One region of the Streptomyces sp. CNT360 genome, then DNA from elsewhere that is predicted to be linked to it. Evidence: riboswitches for the same ligand, from Rfam matches in the RefSeq annotation. Region 1 holds a riboswitch; the other holds the start of a gene.
The links. Region 1 has a riboswitch for glycine ahead of gcvP (aminomethyl-transferring glycine dehydrogenase). Riboswitches for the same ligand answer to the same signal wherever they lie in the genome.

Region 1 (9,062 bases):
CGAGGGCGCGCTCTCCCAGCTCCACGGCGAGCGCGTCGACACGGGGGAGACCCTGGTCAGGGACCACCCCGAGGACGAGCTGGCCCGTCGGCGCAACCGCGCCGGATAGCGGGCCCGGCGACGGGGGCGCGGGCGGTGCCCCGGAGCGTGCCGGGTGGCCCTGCTGCCCGCTTCGGACGGTTCGGGCGAGGGCGATGTCAGTGCCGTGAGGCAGCATCGGGAGGGTGAGGACCGAGCCGACCATCCTGCACCTGGACATGGATGCCTTCTTCGCCGCCGTGGAGCAGGCCTCCAAGCCCAGCCTGCGCCAGAAACCCGTGGTGGTCGGCGGGCTCGGGCCGCGTGGTGTGGTCTCCACCGCCTCGTACGAGGCCAGACGCTTCGGTGTGCACTCCGCGATGCCCACCGCTCAGGCCAGACGCCTGGCGCCGAACGCCGCCTACCTCGGTACCCGCTTCGGCCTCTACCGGGCGGTGAGCGAGGTGGTCATGGAACTGCTGCACGGCCTCTCGCCGCTGGTGGAGCCGCTGAGCCTCGACGAGGCGTTCGTGGACCTGGAGGCCGGGGAAGCGCTGGCAGGGACGCAGGGCGGCGCCGAGGGGGCGCGACAGGTCGGTGAGCAGTTGCGCCAGGACATCCGGGCGGCCACGGGTCTGAGCGGTTCGGTGGGACTGGCGGGTTCCAAGATGCTGGCGAAGATCGCCTCGGAACAGGCCAAACCGGACGGGCTGGTGCTGATCACCCCGGGCACCGAGCGCGAGCGGCTGGCTCCGATGTCGGTGCGGACGCTGCCCGGGGTGGGCCCGGCCACGGGTGAGACGCTGCGCAGGGCGGGGATCACCACCATCGGAGAGGCGGTCGAGGCGGGCGAGGACGAGTTGCTGCGGCTGCTCGGCAAGGCGCACGGCACCTCCCTGCACGCCATGGCCCACGGTGTCGACGACCGCCCCGTGGTCGCGGAGCGGGACGCGAAGTCCGTCTCGGTCGAGGACACCTACGACGTCGACCTGACCGACCGCACCCGCGTCCGGCTCGAACTGGAGCGGCTGGCGAGGCGCTGTGTCACGCGGCTGCGGGGCGCCGGGCGCTCGGGCCGCACCGTGGTGATCAAGGTGCGCAGCTACGACTTCTCGACGCTGACCAGGTCCGAGACGTTGCGCGGGCCCACCGACGACCCGGGCGTCGTCAAGGAAGCAGCGCTGCGGCTGCTGGACGGGGTGGACACCACGGCCGGGGTCCGGCTGCTGGGCGTGGGCGTCAGCGGGTTGGCCGACTTCACGCAGGAGGACCTCTTCGCCCAGGCCGAAGCTGCCCGGGCCGAAGCCGCCGAGGCGGCCAGGGCGGAGGCTGCCAGGGGCGAGGCCGAGCGGGCCGACGGTCGGCCGGGTGCGGCGGCGCGGAGCGAGGCGGCGGACCGTGATCCGGCAGCACGGCATGCGGCGGAGACGGACACCGAACACGACAGCGCGGTCGTCGAGGAACCGGGCGCCGCGGTGCCGGCGGACCGCCAGTGGATCCCCGGCCGGGACGTGCGCCATGCCGTGCACGGCAGGGGCTGGGTGCAGGGCAGCGGTGTCGGGAAGGTGACCGTCCGCTTCGAGGAGCCCGACACGCCGCCCGGACGAGTGCGCACCTTCTCCGTCGACGACTCCGCACTGGAGCCGGCCGAGCCGGTCATGCTCGACGCCCGCATCGCCACGGCGCTGGCCCGGCGGCCCGCACCGCCTGCCCGTGACCGGCCGATCACGGGCGGACGCCCCGCCGGGGACGGCCCTGCGGCGGGGGAGCGGTCGGCTACGGAAGACCGCTCCGCGGCTGGGGAGGGTCCCGCCATGGGGGATCGCAGCGTCGAGGGTGGCCGTCGAGCCAGCGGGGACGGCCCTGCGGCGGGGGAGCGGTCGGCTACGGAAGAGCGCCCTACTACGGAAGACCGCTCCGTGGCTGGGGAGCGTCCCGCCATGGGGGATCGCAGCGCCGAGGGTGACTGTCGAGCCAGCGGGGACGGCCCTGCGGCGGTGGACCGGTCGGCTGCGGGGGGCCGCCGAGCCGCGGAGGACTGCCCTGTCACGGGGGAGTGGCCGATCACGGGTGGCCGCCCCGCCAGGGGGGACGGCCCTGCGGCGGTGGAGCGGTCGGCTGCGGGGGGCCGCCGAGCCGCAAGGCACCCTGCTGCGGGAGAGCGCCCTGCCACGGAAGACCGCTCCGCGGCTGGGGAGGGTCCCGCCATGGGGGATCGCAGCGCCGAGGGTGGCCGTCGAGCCATGGGGGGCCCAGCCGTGGGGGGCCGCCCCGGCGCGGGGGAGCGGTCCGTCGTGGGGGGCCGTTCGACGACGGCGGGGGCCGGAGTACGTCCGGTGGGCGGGCAAGGATCCGGGCGGCCTTCGGTACCGGCGGGCCCGTCACCGGTTCGGGAGGGCCGACCCTCGGCGCCGACGGGGAGGGCGTCGGCGCCGGAGGGGCAGCACTCGGCGCCGGGACGGCGTCCGGGGGAGGAGCGGCCGTCCGGGGGAGGAGCGGGGCAAGTTGCGGGACCCGGGAGTCAGTCCTCCGCCCCGGCGATGCGGCCGAAGTCGCGGTCCGGGGGCGAGGTCTCGCCGGCGACGGGAACGTCGAGCCCGTAGTGGCGGTACAGCTGAAGCTCCTGCTGCGGTGACAGGTGGCGGCCGACACCGAAGTCCGGGGCGCCCTTGATCAGGTTCCGTTCGAAGGGCACCCGCAGACCCGCCTCGTCCAGCAGGGCGGGTTCCAGCGGTACGAACGCGTCGCGGCTGAAGAGTCCGGTGCGCAGGGCCGCCCACTCCGGTTCGCCGGTCGCGTCGTCCAGGTACACCTCGTCCACGGTGCCGATCTTGACTCCCTGGCTGTCGAAGGCCTTGCGCCCGATCAGGCTGCGTGGATCTATGTCGGTCTGCACGGGGCTCCTCCCACGGGGCGTGACGTGGTGGTCATGCTCGTACCCACTACGAAACGGTACTTTTCGGCCGTCGGCCACTTGAACACACTCCGGGTTACCGCTCACGGGGCGCTGATACGCTCGTTATCGGCTGTCGACCCCGTGCGGGAGAGCCCTCCGGTGAGCGCGCCGGAGGCGCCGAAGGAGCAACTCCTCCCCGGAATCTCTCAGGCTCACGTACCGCACGGACGAGGTCACTCTGGAAAGCAGGGCGGGCCCCGGACCAGCGCCGAAGCCCCTCCTCACCGACGGTGTAAGCCGAGCGCCCGGGAAGTGGGGGCGGATCGGTGAAACTCTCAGGTCGAGATGACAGAGGGGGAGGCCGACCGGGCACCCGTGGGAGGTGCCCTCACAGGTCGTACAGACCAGGAGGCCCCCGCAGATGACTTCTCACCGCACCCCGCTCTCCGCGTTGGAGGGCGGCACCCCCTTCGAGAGCCGCCACATCGGACCCGACGCGGGCGCGCAGGCCAAGATGCTCGCGCAGGTCGGCTACGGGTCGCTCGACGAGCTGACCGCCGCAGCGGTGCCCGACGTGATCAAGAGCACCGAGGAGTTGGCGCTGCCCGCGGCGCGGAGCGAGGCCGAGGTGCTGGCCGAGTTGCACTCCCTGGCCCGGCGGAACCAGGTGCTCCACTCCATGATCGGCCTGGGGTACTACGGCACGTTCACGCCACCGGTGATCCTCCGCAACGTGATGGAGAACCCGGCCTGGTACACCGCCTACACGCCGTACCAGCCGGAGATCTCCCAGGGCCGGCTGGAGGCGCTGCTCAACTTCCAGACCGTCGTCAGCGACCTGACCGGACTGCCCACCGCCGGCTCCTCACTGCTGGACGAGCCGACCGCGGCGGCCGAGGCGATGGCGCTCTCCCGCCGGGTCGGCAAGGTGGGCAAGAAGGGCGGCGGCGTCTTCCTGGTCGACGCCGACTGCCTGCCGCAGACCGTCGCCGTGCTGCGGACCCGGGCGGAGCCCACCGGGGTCGAGGTCGTCGTCGCCGACCTGTCCGACGGCATCCCCCAGGAGGTGGCCGAGCGCGGTGTGTTCGGCGTGCTGCTCCAGTACCCGGGCGCCTCCGGAGCCGTCGGCGACCCGCGTGCCGTCGTCGAGCAGGCGCACGAGGCGGGTGCCGTGGTCACCGTCGCCGCCGACCTGCTCGCCCTCACCCTGCTGACCTCGCCCGGAGAGCTGGGCGCGGACATCGCGGTCGGCTCCAGCCAGCGCTTCGGGGTGCCGATGGGCTTCGGCGGTCCGCACGCGGGTTACATGGCGGTGCGGGACGCGTTCGCCCGCAGCCTGCCGGGGCGTCTGGTCGGTGTCTCCAAGGACGCGGACGGTGAACAGGCCTACCGGCTCGCCCTCCAGACCCGCGAGCAGCACATCCGCCGTGAGAAGGCCACCAGCAACATCTGCACCGCGCAGGTGCTGCTCGCCGTGATGGCGGGCATGTACGCCGCGTACCACGGCCCCGACGGGCTGGCCGCGATCGCCCGCCGTACCCACCGCTGTGCGGCGCTGCTGGCCGCCGGTCTGCGGGCCGGCGGGGTGGAGGTCGTGCACGGAGCCTTCTTCGACACGGTGACCGCGCGGGTCCCGGGCCGGGCGGCCGAGGTCGTCGAGGGGGCCCGCGCGGCCGGGATCAACCTGCGGCAGACCGACGCCGACCACGTCGGCATCGCCTGCGACGAGACCACCGGACGTGCGCACCTGGCCGCCGTGTGGCAGGCGTTCGGGGTACCGGAAGCCGACCTCGACGCGTTGGACGCCGCCACCGACGACGCGCTTCCGGCGGCGCTGCTGCGCGAAGACGACTACCTGAGCCACCCGGTCTTCCACGCCTACCGCTCCGAGACCGGCATGCTGCGCTACCTGCGCCGGCTCGCGGACCGCGACTACGCGCTGGACCGCGGCATGATCCCGCTCGGCTCGTGCACGATGAAGCTCAACGCCACCACCGAGATGGAGTCGGTCACCTGGCCCGAGTTCGGCTCGCTGCACCCCTTCGCGCCCGCCGAGCAGGCCGAGGGCTACCTGACGCTGATCCGCGAACTGGAGGAGCGGCTGGCCGAGGTCACCGGTTACGACAAGGTCTCCCTCCAGCCCAACGCGGGCTCCCAGGGCGAGCTGGCCGGGCTGCTGGCCGTCCGCGCCTACCACCGTGCCAACGGCCGCCCGGAGCGCACCGTCTGCCTCATCCCGTCCTCGGCCCACGGCACCAACGCGGCCAGCGCGGTGATGGCGGGCATGAAGGTCGTTGTCGTCAAGACCAGCGACAACGGTGACGTCGACGTGGCGGATCTGCACGCCAAGATCGAGCAGTACGGCGAGGAGCTGGCCGTGCTCATGGTCACCTACCCCTCGACGCACGGCGTGTTCGAGGAACACATCACCGAGGTGTGCGCCGCGGTGCACGATGCGGGTGGCCAGGTCTACGTGGACGGTGCCAACCTCAACGCGCTGCTGGGCCTGGCGAAGCCGGGCCGCTTCGGCGCCGACGTCTCGCACCTGAATCTGCACAAGACGTTCTGCATCCCGCACGGCGGCGGCGGTCCCGGCGTCGGCCCCATCGGCGTGCGCGCACACCTGGCGCCCTACCTGCCCAACCATCCGTTGCAGCCGGCCGCGGGCCCCGAGACGGGCATCGGGCCGGTCTCCGGTGCGCCGTGGGGCTCGGCCGGCATCCTGCCGATCTCCTGGGCGTACGTGCGGCTGATGGGTGCCGCGGGGCTGCGCAGGGCGACGCAGGTGGCGGTGCTCGGCGCCAACTACATCGCCAAGCGTCTGGAGCCGCACTACCCCGTCCTCTACACCGGCCCCGGCGGGCTGGTGGCCCACGAGTGCATCGTCGACGTCCGTCCGCTCACCAAGCAGACCGGAGTGAGCATCGACGACGTGGCCAAGCGGCTCATCGACTACGGGTTCCACGCGCCGACGATGTCCTTCCCCGTCGCGGGGACGCTGATGATCGAGCCGACCGAGAGCGAGGACCTGGCCGAGCTGGACCGGTTCTGCGAGGCGATGATCGCCATCCGCGCGGAGATCGACAAGGTCGGCACCGGGGAGTGGGACGCACAGGACAACCCGCTGCACAACGCCCCACACACCGCCGCGATGCTCGCCCGCGACTGGCAGCAGGGCTACGGCCGTGAGGAGGCCGTCTTCCCGGCCGGCGTCAAGGCCGCCGACAAGTACTGGCCGCCGGTGCGCCGCATCGACGGTGCCTTCGGCGACCGCAACCTGGTCTGCTCCTGCCCCCCGGTCGACGAGTACGACGCCGGGTAGTCGCCGGTGCGCCGCTCGGCGGCGCGAAAAGCGCAACAACCGGCACCGGGCCGGTGCGGCAGCTGCCGCACCGGCCCGGTGCCGGTCTTGTGCAGGTGCGTCCTGCGGGCCCCGGTGGTGCCCCGTGTCGCAGCAGTGAGCCGCCCCGTGCGGTCCTCCCGGTGGAGCAGCCGTCTCAGGCGGCCGCGGTCACATGCCGGGTGCCGAGCGGCCGGTGCGGCGCGATGATCTGACCGTCCGGCAGCAGCTCTCCCGTGTCCTCGAAGAAGAGCACGCCGTTGCAGAGCAGGCTCCACCCCTGCTCGGGGTGGTAGGCCACGGGCTGCGCGGCTTCCCTGTCGGCAGAGTCGGCTGTCGGGCACGGTGGCTGGTGCTGGCACATTGTCGCTGTCGTCTTCCGTGTGATGGCGTCTGTCCTGCGGCGTTCGCTTTGCATGACCGTTCCCCCCGTAACCGTGTACGTTCCGGTCCTTCTCCCAGTGTTCCGCCGCTGGCCCGAATTCGCAGGGATTTCGCGTCAGCTCGTACCCAACAGCTCAGACGCGTCACCCCTGCGGGCGGTTGCGCCCAACCTGGTGGTGCTTCCGGGGGGTTGGGCGCGCCGGGGCGGACTGGTACGTCCGGGGGAGGCGGAAGGACACGAGAGAGCACGGGAGTACCCGGGAAGTGTCCGGAGAGCGCGCCCAGGACGGCGCTTCGCGCGCTCCGCTCAGGCGGAGGTGCCCAGCAGCGGTGCCGTGTCCGTACCGTCGACCATGGCCGACGGTACGGACACGGCACCCGGGACGGTCACCAGCCGGCGGGTCAGTACCGGGAGCAGCGCGTCCACGCGGTGCGCCGTGTGCACGACGATGCCCGGCGGTGCGGGGGCCAGCGGGATCAGCAGATCGGCCGGGTCGGGCACGCCTTCCGAGGGGTCGGCGCCGATGTCCCGGTGGAGCCACAGGGTGAGCATGTACAGCTCGGGAACCGACAGCAGGCGCGGCTGGTAGGGCGTGGCCAGCGCTTCCGCCTGCCGCATCGCCCGCACCGTGGACAGCACGTAGGGGCCCTGGCGGAACTGGCCGAACGCCCAGCCGTCGGCGGTCAGGACGGCCTCGGCGGTGCCGATGTGGCCCGCGCCGTGCACGGAGGCGCCGTCGGCCGACTCGTCGCGGAGCAGGAAGCGCCAGCCGGTCAGCCGGGTGCGCGGCCCGGACGCGGCCCCCTCGGGGGCGCGCTCGGTGGCACGGGGGGCCACCCGTGCCATTTCGTAGGCGGGAAGGGGCAGTTCGGGGCGGAGCGGCCCCTGGGCGGTCCGCAGGGTCGCGGGTGCGTGGGTGCCTCTGACCGCGGTCGGGGAACCGAGGGCGGTCAGAACACTGCGCAGGGCCGGGGCGGGTGCTTCAGGTACGTGCAGCGGCATGGCGGGTCGCCTCTCTCAAGAGACACACGGTGCTGGCGGAAACGCGGACAGCGGTGTCGGCGCGGGGTGGCCGCGAGCGCGGCGGGGAGGGGTCGACAGGGGCGGGCCGGGGGCGCCAAGTCTTCGCCTCGTTCGCGTAGTTTATACGAGATGTGTTCGAGAAAGGTTTCCGCTACCGTTCTCCGGTGTTTCCGGAAAGGGGGTAACCGGCCGAAAAGTTGGCCTTTTCACCTGCGCCGATGCGGGGGATACGGCGGTGGCCTCGAACACCGGGGCAATCGCGGTCGGCCGGTTTCTGCCGGTGCGGTGACGAGGTGATCGGTTCGGTGGCGAAGGTGAAGTGCCGCGGGGCTGCGCCGCCGCCTTATGCCGAAGGAATGTGCCGTCCGGCATCCGCCAGCGTAGCGGCTGTTCCTCGTCCGGTCAGCCCTGTCAGGCGTTATCCCTCCCTCCAGGGGGCATTATTCGGTGCACGCTCGGCCGGGCACTCCTTGCAGTGCGCCCTGGCGCCCGCCACCGGCCCGCGTCCGGCACCAGCCACGAGCAGGGAGGAAGCCCCCGATGGGAGAAAAGGTCGTCGCCGACAGGTTCGACCTGGCCGATCGACGGCGGTACCGGCAGAAGCTGCACGCGTGTCTGGAGGGACTGTGGCAGCTCCTGGAAGAGAAGAGGTTCGACCGGCCCAGGAACCTGATGGGGCTGGAGATCGAACTGAATCTCGCGGACGCCCAGGGCCAGCCGCTCATGGTGAATGCCGAGGTTCTTCAACGTATTGCGAGCGCGGATTTCCAGACGGAACTGGGACAGTTCAACCTCGAAGTGAATATTGTTCCGCACGCGCTGTCGGGACGCGTTCTCGACCAGCTTGCCGAGGAACTCCGCACCGGCCTCGCCTACGCCGACCGGCAGGCACGCGAGGCGGACGCCGGGATCGTGATGATCGGGACCCTGCCGACGCTCACTCCGCAGGACCTGACCCTGGCCAACCTCACCGACGTCGACCGCTACCGGCTGCTCAACGACCAGATCATGGCCGCCCGCGGTGAAGAGATCGTCCTCGACATCGACGGGGTCGAACGCCTGACGACCACGTCGGAGTCGATAGCGCCGGAGTCCGCCTGCACCTCCGTGCAACTGCATCTGCAGGTGACGCCCGGCAGGTTCGCCGACGTGTGGAACGCGTCGCAGGCCGTCGCCGGGGCGCAGATCGCCATGGGCGCCAACTCGCCGTTCCTGTTCGGCCGCGAGCTGTGGCGCGAGTCCCGGATCCCTCTCTTCCTGCAGGCCACCGACACCCGGTCGCCGGAGCTGTGTGCCCAGGGCGTGCGCCCGCGTACCTGGTTCGGGGAGCGCTGGATCTCCTCGGCGTACGACCTGTTCGAGGAGAACGCCCGCTACTTTCCCGCGCTGCTGCCGCTCTG
Region 2 (9,062 bases), on a different contig from region 1:
CGTTGGGTACGGCGTTGCGGTTGACGGTGATGCCGATGTCGTGCAGCCGGTCCTCGGCCTGCTGCCCGTCCAGCTCGCTGTTGCGCAGGTCGACCAGGACGAGGTGCACGTCGGTGCCGCCGGACAGCACCGAGACGCCCGCGTCGACCGTGTCCTGCCGCAGCAGGCGCTCGGCGAGGAGGCGCGCGCCGGCCAGAGTGCGCTGCTGACGCTCCTTGAAGTCGTCGCTGGCGGCGATCTTGAAGGAGACGGCCTTGGCGGCGATCACGTGCTCCAGGGGGCCGCCCTGCTGCCCGGGGAAGACCGCCGAGTTGATCTTCTTGGCGTGTTCCTTCTTCGAGAGGATCACGCCACCGCGCGGGCCGCCGAGGGTCTTGTGGGTGGTGGTGGTCACCACGTCCGCGTACGGCACCGGGCTCGGGTGCAGCCCGGCGGCGACCAGCCCGGCGAAGTGCGCCATGTCCACCATCAGCAGCGCGCCGACCTCGTCCGCGACGCGGCGGAACGCGGCGAAGTCGAGCTGCCGCGGGTAGGCGGACCAGCCCGCGACGATGAGCTTGGGGCGGTGCTCCTTGGCCAGCCGCTCGACCTCGTCCATGTCGACGCGGCCGGTGGCCTCGTCGACCTTGTAGGCGACGACGTCGTAGAGCTTGCCGGAGAAGTTGATCTTCATGCCGTGGGTGAGGTGCCCGCCGTGCGCGAGGTCCAGACCCATGATGGTGTCGCCCGGCTTGAGCAGCGCGAACATCGCCGCCGCGTTGGCCTGGGCGCCCGAGTGCGGCTGCACGTTGGCGGCCTCGGCGCCGAACAGCGCCTTGACCCGGTCCCGGGCCAGGTCCTCGACGACGTCGACGTACTCGCAGCCGCCGTAGTAGCGGCGGCCCGGGTAGCCCTCGGCGTACTTGTTGGTGAGCACCGAACCCTGCGCCTCCATGGAGGCGACCGGAGCGAAGTTCTCCGAGGCGATCATCTCAAGGGTGGACTGCTGACGGTGGAGTTCGGCGTCGACAGCGGCGGCGACGTCGGGGTCGACCTCGTGGAGGGAGCCGTTCAGAAGCGACATGGAAACAACCATTCCTGGGAAATGGGCGGGGCGGGCAAGCTGCCCGGGACGACCGGCGGACCGGCCGGCCCGTAGCCGGGCCTGGGCGGCTCAGGCGCCCGAGGCGAAGGCCGCGTACTCGTCGGCCGAGAGCAGGTCGTCCGGAACCTCGGAGACCTTCACCTTGAACAGCCAGCCGCCCTGGTAGGGGGCGGAGTTCACCAGCGCCGGGTCGTCGACGACGTCCTCGTTGATCTCGGTGATCTCCCCGGAGGCGGGGGAGTAGAGGTCGCTGACGGACTTGGTGGACTCCAGCTCGCCGCAGGTCTCACCCGCGGTGACGGTGTCCCCGACCTCGGGGAGCTGGACGAAGACGACGTCGCCGAGCGCACTCGCGGCGTGCTCGGTGATGCCGACCGTCGCGACGCCGTCCTCGGCGTCGGACAGCCACTCGTGCTCCTTGCTGTAGCGGAGCTGCTCGGGGTTGCTCATGGGTCGATTCTCCCGGATGCGGTAGGTGCGGTGGAAGCAGGTCTTGGCTGGTGGACGGGGCCGCCGGGCGTGCGGGCGACGTCAGTCGCGCTTGTAGAAGGGCAGCGCCACGACCTCGTACGGCTCGTGGGAGCCGCGGATGTCGACGGCGACGCCCTCCGTGCCGGGGGGCGCGTACGCCGTGTCCACGTACGCCATCGCGATCGGCTTGCCCAGCGTCGGCGACGGGGCGCCCGAGGTGACCTCGCCCACCACCGCACCGTCCGCGGCGACCACCGGATAGCCCGCACGCGGCACGCGCCGTCCCTGCGCGATCAGTCCGACCAGCTTGCGCGGCGGCGCGGTCTCGGCCCGCTCCTTGGCGGCGGCCAGCGCCTCCCGGCCCACGAAACGGCCCTCGTTCGTGGTCTTCTCGAACTTGACGATCCTGCCCAGGCCCGCGTCGAACGGTGTCAGCGACGTCGACAGCTCGTGCCCGTACAGCGGCATGCCCGCCTCCAGGCGGAGCGTGTCGCGGCAGCTCAGCCCGCACGGCACCAGTCCCGCGTCCTGACCGGAGGCGGTCAGCGCCTCCCACACCGCGACGGCGTCCTCGGTGGCCACGAACAGCTCGAAACCGTCCTCGCCGGTGTACCCCGTACGGGCGATGAGCGCCGGCTTGCCCGCCACGATGTCGCGCTCGCCCGCGTAGTAGCGCAGCCCGTCGACGTCGAAGCCGGTCTGCTGCTTGAGGATGCCCGCGGCGGCCGGGCCCTGCACCGCGATCAGGGCGTACTTGTCGCGGTCGTCCCGCACCTCGGCGCCGAACCCGTCCTGCCGCTCGCGCAGCGCGTCCAGGACGGTCTGCGCGTTGGCCGCGTTGGCGACGACCAGGTACTCCTGGTCGTCGAGCCGGTAGACGATGAGGTCGTCGAGGATGCCGCCCTGCTCGTCGCAGATCATCGTGTACCGCGCGCGGCCCACGGCCAGCTTGGACAGGTTGCCGACCAGCGCGTGGTCCAGCAGCGCGGCCGCCTGCGGCCCGGTCAGGGTGATCTCGCCCATGTGGGAGAGGTCGAAGAGGCCGGCGGCGGAGCGCACGGCCAGATGCTCCTCGCGCTCGCTGCCGTAGCGCAGCGGCATGTCCCAGCCGGCGAAGTCGGTCATGGTGGCGCCCAGCGCGCGGTGGGTGGCGTCCAAAGCGGTCTTGCGGGCGGCCGACGGCTCGCTCATTCAGGCTCCCAGGTACCGGAAAGGGGTGTGACGCGGATGTCCTCCCCATCTGTCATCGGAACCTGAGAGGTTCGCCGACAGCCCCGACGCGGCGGAGTGCGGCTTGCACCTTGGGTGGGACCGCCGGCCCGCGCCGTGGCGGAGGACCGGGGGTCCGCTTTTCAGATCTGCCTCGCCCGCACGGTAACGGGGCCTGAGAGATTCAAGGGAGGATCTTGCTCCTTCGGCGCCCTGGCGTGCGGGTGCGCGGATCCGTGACGGTTTCGCGCGCTGCTCGCCGGGGACTCTCCCGCGCGGGTTCGAACGGCCGGTATGCAGTTGGCCCGCACATCATCGCACGGGTGAGCGGGCCGTGGCTGCCCCTGAGCGGGGTCGATCGCCTTGAATCGCATTACCGTTTCTTTACACTTGGCGGGGATGAGGCGGCGTACATGCCGCCCTCGGGAGGGGGAGACCAGTGGGCAGCCTGTGCGGTGCTGAGACGACACCGACGCGCGCCGGGGCACGGCGGACGGACCCGCCCCCGAGAGGCCGCACCCCCCAGGACGGGCAGGCCCGGCCGGACCCGGCCACGCACGCCGTGCTCCGCCACGATCTGCGCGGCAGCACCGCCCCGCGCACGCTGCGGTACCGCGCGGGGGACGTGGTCGTGGTCTCCGGGCTGCCCGGCGGGGGGAAGTCCACCCTCATGCGAAGGGCCGTGCACCCGGGCGTGGTCCGCGTCGACTCCCAGGACACCCGCGAACGCTGGGAGCGCCGGCTCCCGGACCGGCTGCCCTACGGCTTCTACCGGCCCCTGGTGCGGTTGGCCCACTACGCAGGGCTGCGCGCCGCGCTGGCCTCCGGTGACTCCGTGGTCGTCCACGACTGCGGCACGCAGAGCTGGGTGCGCCGTTGGCTCGCCCGGGACGCGGCGCGGCGCGGGCGCGCTCTCCATCTGGTGCTGCTCGACGTCTCGGCGCAGGATGCGCTGGACGGGCAGGCCGCCCGCGGCCGTGGCGTGACGGGGTACGCCTTCCGCCGCCATCTGCGGGCGGTACGCAGGCTGCGCACCGCCGCCGAGGCGGGACGGCTGCCGCGTGGCTGCGCCTCGGCCGTCCTGCTGGACCGCGGCGCGGCGGGAGCGTTGCGCTCCTTCTCCTTCGCGCCGCTGCCCGCTCCCGTGCCGATGTCCGTGACCGCCCACATCCGTCCGGTACCGAAGCCCAGCCCCGACCCGGGCCCCCGTCCGAGCCCCGCCCCCGAACCGGCCTGAGCTCCCGGAGCCCGCGCCGGCCGGTACCGGACGGTGACGCCCGCGGGCCCGCCGCCCCCGGGAAAGGGGTGGCGGGCCCGCGGACGGGGACATGCCGGTTGTCAGAGGGTGCCGGTGCGGCGGTCGCCGCTCACCGGCCCTGTTCGGGGGTGGTGGGCTTCTGCGCCGGCCCCTGCGGGAGCTGCATCTGCTGCGGAGCCGCCTGCTCCTTGCCGGTGGGGGCACCGGGCTTGCCCGGTGCCTGCGGCGCGGCCTGGTCAGCGGGCTTGCCGGGCTTGCTGGGCTTGCTGGGCTTCGTCTGCTCGGTGGCCTGACCGGGCCTGCCCGGCTCGGCCGCGTTCCCGGGCTGCTCGGGCAGGCCCGGCTTCGCGGTGTCCGGCTTGCCGGACTCGCCGGGCGTCTCGTCCTTCAGCGGTGACTGCTCCTGCGGTGACTGCTCCTGCGGCGACTGCGGGCGGACGGGCTTGTCCTGGTCGGAGGGCTTGTGCTGCGGCTGGGTGGGCTTGCCCGTGGCCGCTCCCTGGTCCTGGGTCCCCGGGTCCTCGGACGGCCCGGGCTTGGCCTGGGTCCCCGCCGTGTGCCCCGGGGAGTGGTCGGCGGGCGCGGCGGACGCGGCGCCCGCCGCGCCGATGGCGAGCGAGCCGGCCAGCGAGACGGTGACGGCCGCGGCGGTGATCCTGTTCACGCGCATGTGCTTTTCCTCCAGTCGGCGTGCCGATCGGCACGTAGTGGGACGTACACCACTCTTCGACCCTTCCGCACGGTCCGCAACCGGAGCGTCGCCGTACGTGTTCACGTGGGGGTGGCGTACGGGTGCGCACGACGGCGCCGTACGCGCGCATGTGACGGTGATGTGGGGGCCCGGGACCGGCCCGTCGGGTGGTAGCGGGGCCGTGGATAGGCTGGTGCGCATGACAGTTCCCTCGCAGCCCCAGCAGCCGCAGCCGCAGCACTTCGGGCCCGGTCACGGGGGCGGCTGGCCCGGCAACGAGCTGGAGGAGGCGCTGGCCGCCTCGGTCCGGGTCCCCCATGCGGGGGCGCGGCTGCTGGAGGTGCTGGGCCGCAGCAGCGTGTGGGTACCGCTGCCGGAGGGCGGCAGCCGGGAGAGCCGGGAACTGGACCTGCCCACCATCGAGCTGGGAGGCGCGGTCTACGTGCCGGTCTTCAGCTCCCAGGAGCAGTTCCTGCACGTCGTCGGCGGCCATGTGTCCTTCACCATCGCCCCGGTCAGGGAGTTCGCGCGCGGGCTGCCTCCCGGGGTGGGCCTCGCGGTGAACCCGGACGGCACCGTCGGGGCGCCGGTGCCCGCCGAGGCCGTCGCGGAGCTGTGTGCGAGCACGCCCGCGGAGCAGGCCGTGTCCGGGGGCACCCGGGGTGCACGGGTGCGCCTGTTCGAGCCGGACTGGCAGGACGATCCGCTCGCCTTCCTGGCCGCCGCCTCCGCCGAGTTCGCCGCGCTCCCTGCGGTGCGGTCGGCCCGCCGCGGGCTGGCCAGCGTCGAGGGCGACGATCCCGCGCTGTTCATCGGCATGGAGCTCGACCTGCTGGAGCCGGAGGCGCGGCAGGCGGCGCACGACGCGCTCGGCAGGGCGCTGCACCAGGCCCCGGTGCGCTGGCCGGTCCAGATGGTGCTGCTCGACGTCGCCGAGGACCCGGTCGTGGACTGGATGCGGCAGTGCGTCCGCCCCTTCTACACCCGTGAGGGTCACGTCTGAAGCGAGCCCGCCCACGGTCGCACCGGGAGGAGCGGGGGACAGGAACGCACAGCCCCAGGAGCGCGCAAGCGGGACGTGGGCCCGCGTACGGGGGCAGAGCTGAGTAGGAGTACCGATGTCCCGCCCCCCTCTTAAGCTGGTTGGATAGCGGTGCGGAGCGACGGGACGTGCAGGGAAGGCGTCAGAGGCGGAAGGGCGGCCCAGGTGAGCGCGGGTGGAAGCGTCGAGCAACTCCTGCGGCGGATCTCGCCGGGGGCGTACGACACCTTCGAGAGCTACGAAGCCCTCCTGCAGGCGCTCGCCGGCGGCCGACTGTGGATGCTGCTGTGGAACGGCCAGGCGGGTTCGCCGGACGCCCAGTACGGCAACATGGAGGTGGCCGGGTACGGCTACGCGCCCTGTGTGACCTCCGCGCAGGAGCTGGCGGCCTCCGGCTGGAGCCGCGCGCACGAGGTGGTCGGCGGCCGGGACATCGCGGCGGCCCTCTTCCCCGACCGCTGGGGCATCTGGCTGAATCCGCACGCTCCCGGGGGCGGCCTCGGCATCCCGTGGCCGGACCTGCGGCGGGTCGCGGTCGGGCTCGACCAACTGCCCGCCGGGCCGTTGAGCATCGGCGAACCCACCCTGGAGATCCCGCAGTTCTACGCGCTGCTGGCGCAGAACGCACACCTCACCCCGGCGGTCCGCTCGCTGCGCCGCGCCTGGGTGCGGCCCGCGCTGGGCGTCCCGTACCTGGCCATCGGGCTGGAGCTCTACGACAACAGTCCCGCTTCCGTGGAGGCGGCGCGGAGGATGATGGCCCAGTCGGTGACCGCCGTGCCGGAGGGACTGCCGGTCTCCAGCGTCGCCATGGCCGACGACTACGACCCGGTGGCGATGTGGCTGCGCAGCCAGGCGCGCCCCTTCTTCGACCGTGACGCCCAGCCGCAGGCGGGATACGGTGCTCCCGGACCCGCCGCGGGCGGTTTCGGCTACGGCTACCCGCGGCCCCTCTGAGGCTGGGCAACCGCTCCGCGGACGCCGTCGGGAAGCCACGGCCCAGACCGTTCAGATCAGGACATAACTACTGGTCACGCTCCGCTCAACGTCAACTTCCGTCCGCATAACGGAACATGCCGCGTCACATCACAGTTGCGCATCCTTTCCCGGGGAGGTCTGGCGACTGATCGTGACCGCGATGAAGACTCCCGAGCCATAAGCCACCTGGCGGCCGTCGCGCTGCCTTTCGCACCAACGGCTTGCGAACGTCCTTCAAACTTCGACCGCTACAGCGGTGTGTGTGGACTGGTCAACTGCCGGTCGAGAAGGGGTCCTCAACACGATGACGGCACCACTGCACGAGGAAACGTCTGCGGGCACCGCGGTCGTGGAGCCAGCCCCGGCCGAGACCCAGAAGGCGATCGAGGGCCGCTCACTCGGCCGGATCGCCTGGGACCGCCTCAAGCGGGACAAGGTGGCGCTGATCGGCGGTGCCGTCGTGCTGCTGCTGATCCTGGTCGCGGTGTTCGCGCCCCTGCTGACCGCGTTGATCGGCCAGGATCCCAACGCCCGTCACGAGAACCTGATCGATCCGCTCTTCAGCACGCCCGAGGGCGCGCTCGGCGGCATCTCGGGCGAGCACCTGCTGGGTGTGGAGCCGGTCAGCGGCCGGGACATCCTGGCCCGCATCCTCTACGGCGCCCGCGTCTCGATCCTGGTGGGCTTCCTCTCCGCCTTCGTCGCCGTCGTCTTCGGCACGGTCCTCGGCACCCTCGCCGGCTACTTCGGCGGCTGGCTGGACGCGCTGATCAGCCGCGTGATGGACATGCTGCTGGCCTTCCCGCAGCTGCTGTTCATCATCTCCCTGATCTCCGTGATGCCGAACGACCTGCTGGGGCTGACCGGCACCGGCGTGCGGCTGCTGGTGATGATCCTGGTCATCGGCTTCTTCGGCTGGCCCTACATCGGCCGGATCGTGCGCGGCCAGGTGCTGTCGCTGCGCGAGCGGGAGTACATCGAGGCGGCGCGCAGCCTGGGGGCGGGGCGCGGCTACATCATCAGCAAGGAGCTGCTGCCCAACCTGGTCGCGCCGATCACCGTCTACACGACGCTGATGATCCCGACCAACATCCTCACCGAGGCCGCGCTCAGCTTCCTCGGCGTGGGCGTCAAGCCGCCCACCGCTTCCTGGGGCTCCATGCTGTCCGACGCCGTGACGTACTACGAGTCCGACCCGATGTACATGATCATTCCCGGTGTCGCCATCTTCATCACCGTGCTCGCCTTCAACCTCTTCGGTGACGGCGTACGCGACGCTCTGGACCCGAAGGGGACCCGTTGACTCCCCACCCCAGACCCCGGCTCCGCCCAGCTCGTGCGGGCCGTGACCTACCACGGAGGTTGCGAGACGTGACAACCCTACGCACATCGAGGCGTCGGCTGGCCGCGCTGTCGGCCGTCGCCGCCGCGACGCTGCTGGCCACCTCGGCCTGCGGCGGCAACAGCGACAGCGAGGGCGGCGGCAAGTACGACGCGGGCGTCAACAAGGTCGCCAACGCCTCGAACAAGAAGGGCGGGACCCTCAAGTTCGTCGGCGTCCAGGACGCCGACTCCTGGGACACCACCCGCATGTACTACGGCTTCGTCTTCGACTTCTCCCGGTACTACAGCCGCACGCTGGTGAGCTACAGCCCCAAGCCGGGCAAGAAGAGCGTGGACCTCCAGCCGGACCTGGCGACCGACAAGGCCCAGATATCCGACGACGGCAAGGTCTACAAGTACTCGCTCAAGGACGACGTGAAGTGGGAGGACGGTAAGAAGATCACCGCCCAGGACGTCAAGTACGGCATCGAGCGCCAGTGGGCGCAGAAGACGCTGTCGGGCGGCCCCACCTACATCAAGGACGTCCTGGACCCGGACGGCAAGTGGAAGGGTCCCTACGAGGACAAGAGCGAGTTCAAGGGCATCAAGACCCCGGACTCCAAGACCATCGAGTTCCACCTGCCCGAGCCCAACGGTGACTTCGAGCAGATGCTGGCGATGCCCACCAACGCGCCGGTGCGCAAGGACAAGGACACCAAGTCCAAGTACACGCTGCACCCGTTCTCCTCGGGCCCGTACAAGTTCAAGTCGTACACCCCGAACAAGTCGCTGCTCCTGGTGCGCAACAAGAACTGGGACCGCAAGAGCGACCCGCTGCGCAAGGCGTTGCCGGACCAGGTCAAGGTCACGTTGCTGACCAACCCCGACGAGCGTGACAAGCGGCTGCTCAACGGGGACGCCGACCTCGACCTCAACCAGCGCGGCATGGAGGTCCAGGGCCGGCAGCAGGCCCTCAAGCAGCACAAGGGCAACGTCGACAACCCGC

Region 2: another riboswitch for glycine. It lies ahead of gcvT (glycine cleavage system aminomethyltransferase GcvT); the one in region 1 lies ahead of gcvP (aminomethyl-transferring glycine dehydrogenase).

What each region holds. Positions count from the first base shown of each region.
Region 1 is NZ_AUKO01000032.1:79,128-88,189, reverse strand. It holds gene H297_RS0123860 (MerR family transcriptional regulator) at 1-109, shown strand, start outside; partial or broken gene H297_RS38070 (DNA polymerase IV) at 225-1,787, shown strand; gene H297_RS0123850 (PRC-barrel domain-containing protein) at 2,540-2,914, opposite strand; glycine riboswitch at 3,049-3,146, shown strand; gene gcvP (aminomethyl-transferring glycine dehydrogenase) at 3,336-6,236, shown strand; gene H297_RS0123840 (DUF5999 family protein) at 6,412-6,618, opposite strand; gene H297_RS0123835 (hypothetical protein) at 6,946-7,641, opposite strand; gene H297_RS0123830 (glutamate-cysteine ligase family protein) at 8,203-9,062, shown strand, end outside.
Region 2 is NZ_AUKO01000001.1:195,155-204,216, reverse strand. It holds gene H297_RS0100860 (serine hydroxymethyltransferase) at 1-1,063, opposite strand, end outside; gene gcvH (glycine cleavage system protein GcvH) at 1,154-1,534, opposite strand; gene gcvT (glycine cleavage system aminomethyltransferase GcvT) at 1,616-2,746, opposite strand; glycine riboswitch at 2,918-3,048, opposite strand; gene H297_RS33740 (AAA family ATPase) at 3,327-4,001, shown strand; gene H297_RS0100840 (hypothetical protein) at 4,132-4,692, opposite strand; gene H297_RS0100835 (enhanced serine sensitivity protein SseB) at 4,913-5,716, shown strand; gene H297_RS0100830 (enhanced serine sensitivity protein SseB C-terminal domain-containing protein) at 5,921-6,712, shown strand; gene H297_RS0100825 (ABC transporter permease) at 7,038-8,036, shown strand; gene H297_RS0100820 (ABC transporter substrate-binding protein) at 8,105-9,062, shown strand, end outside.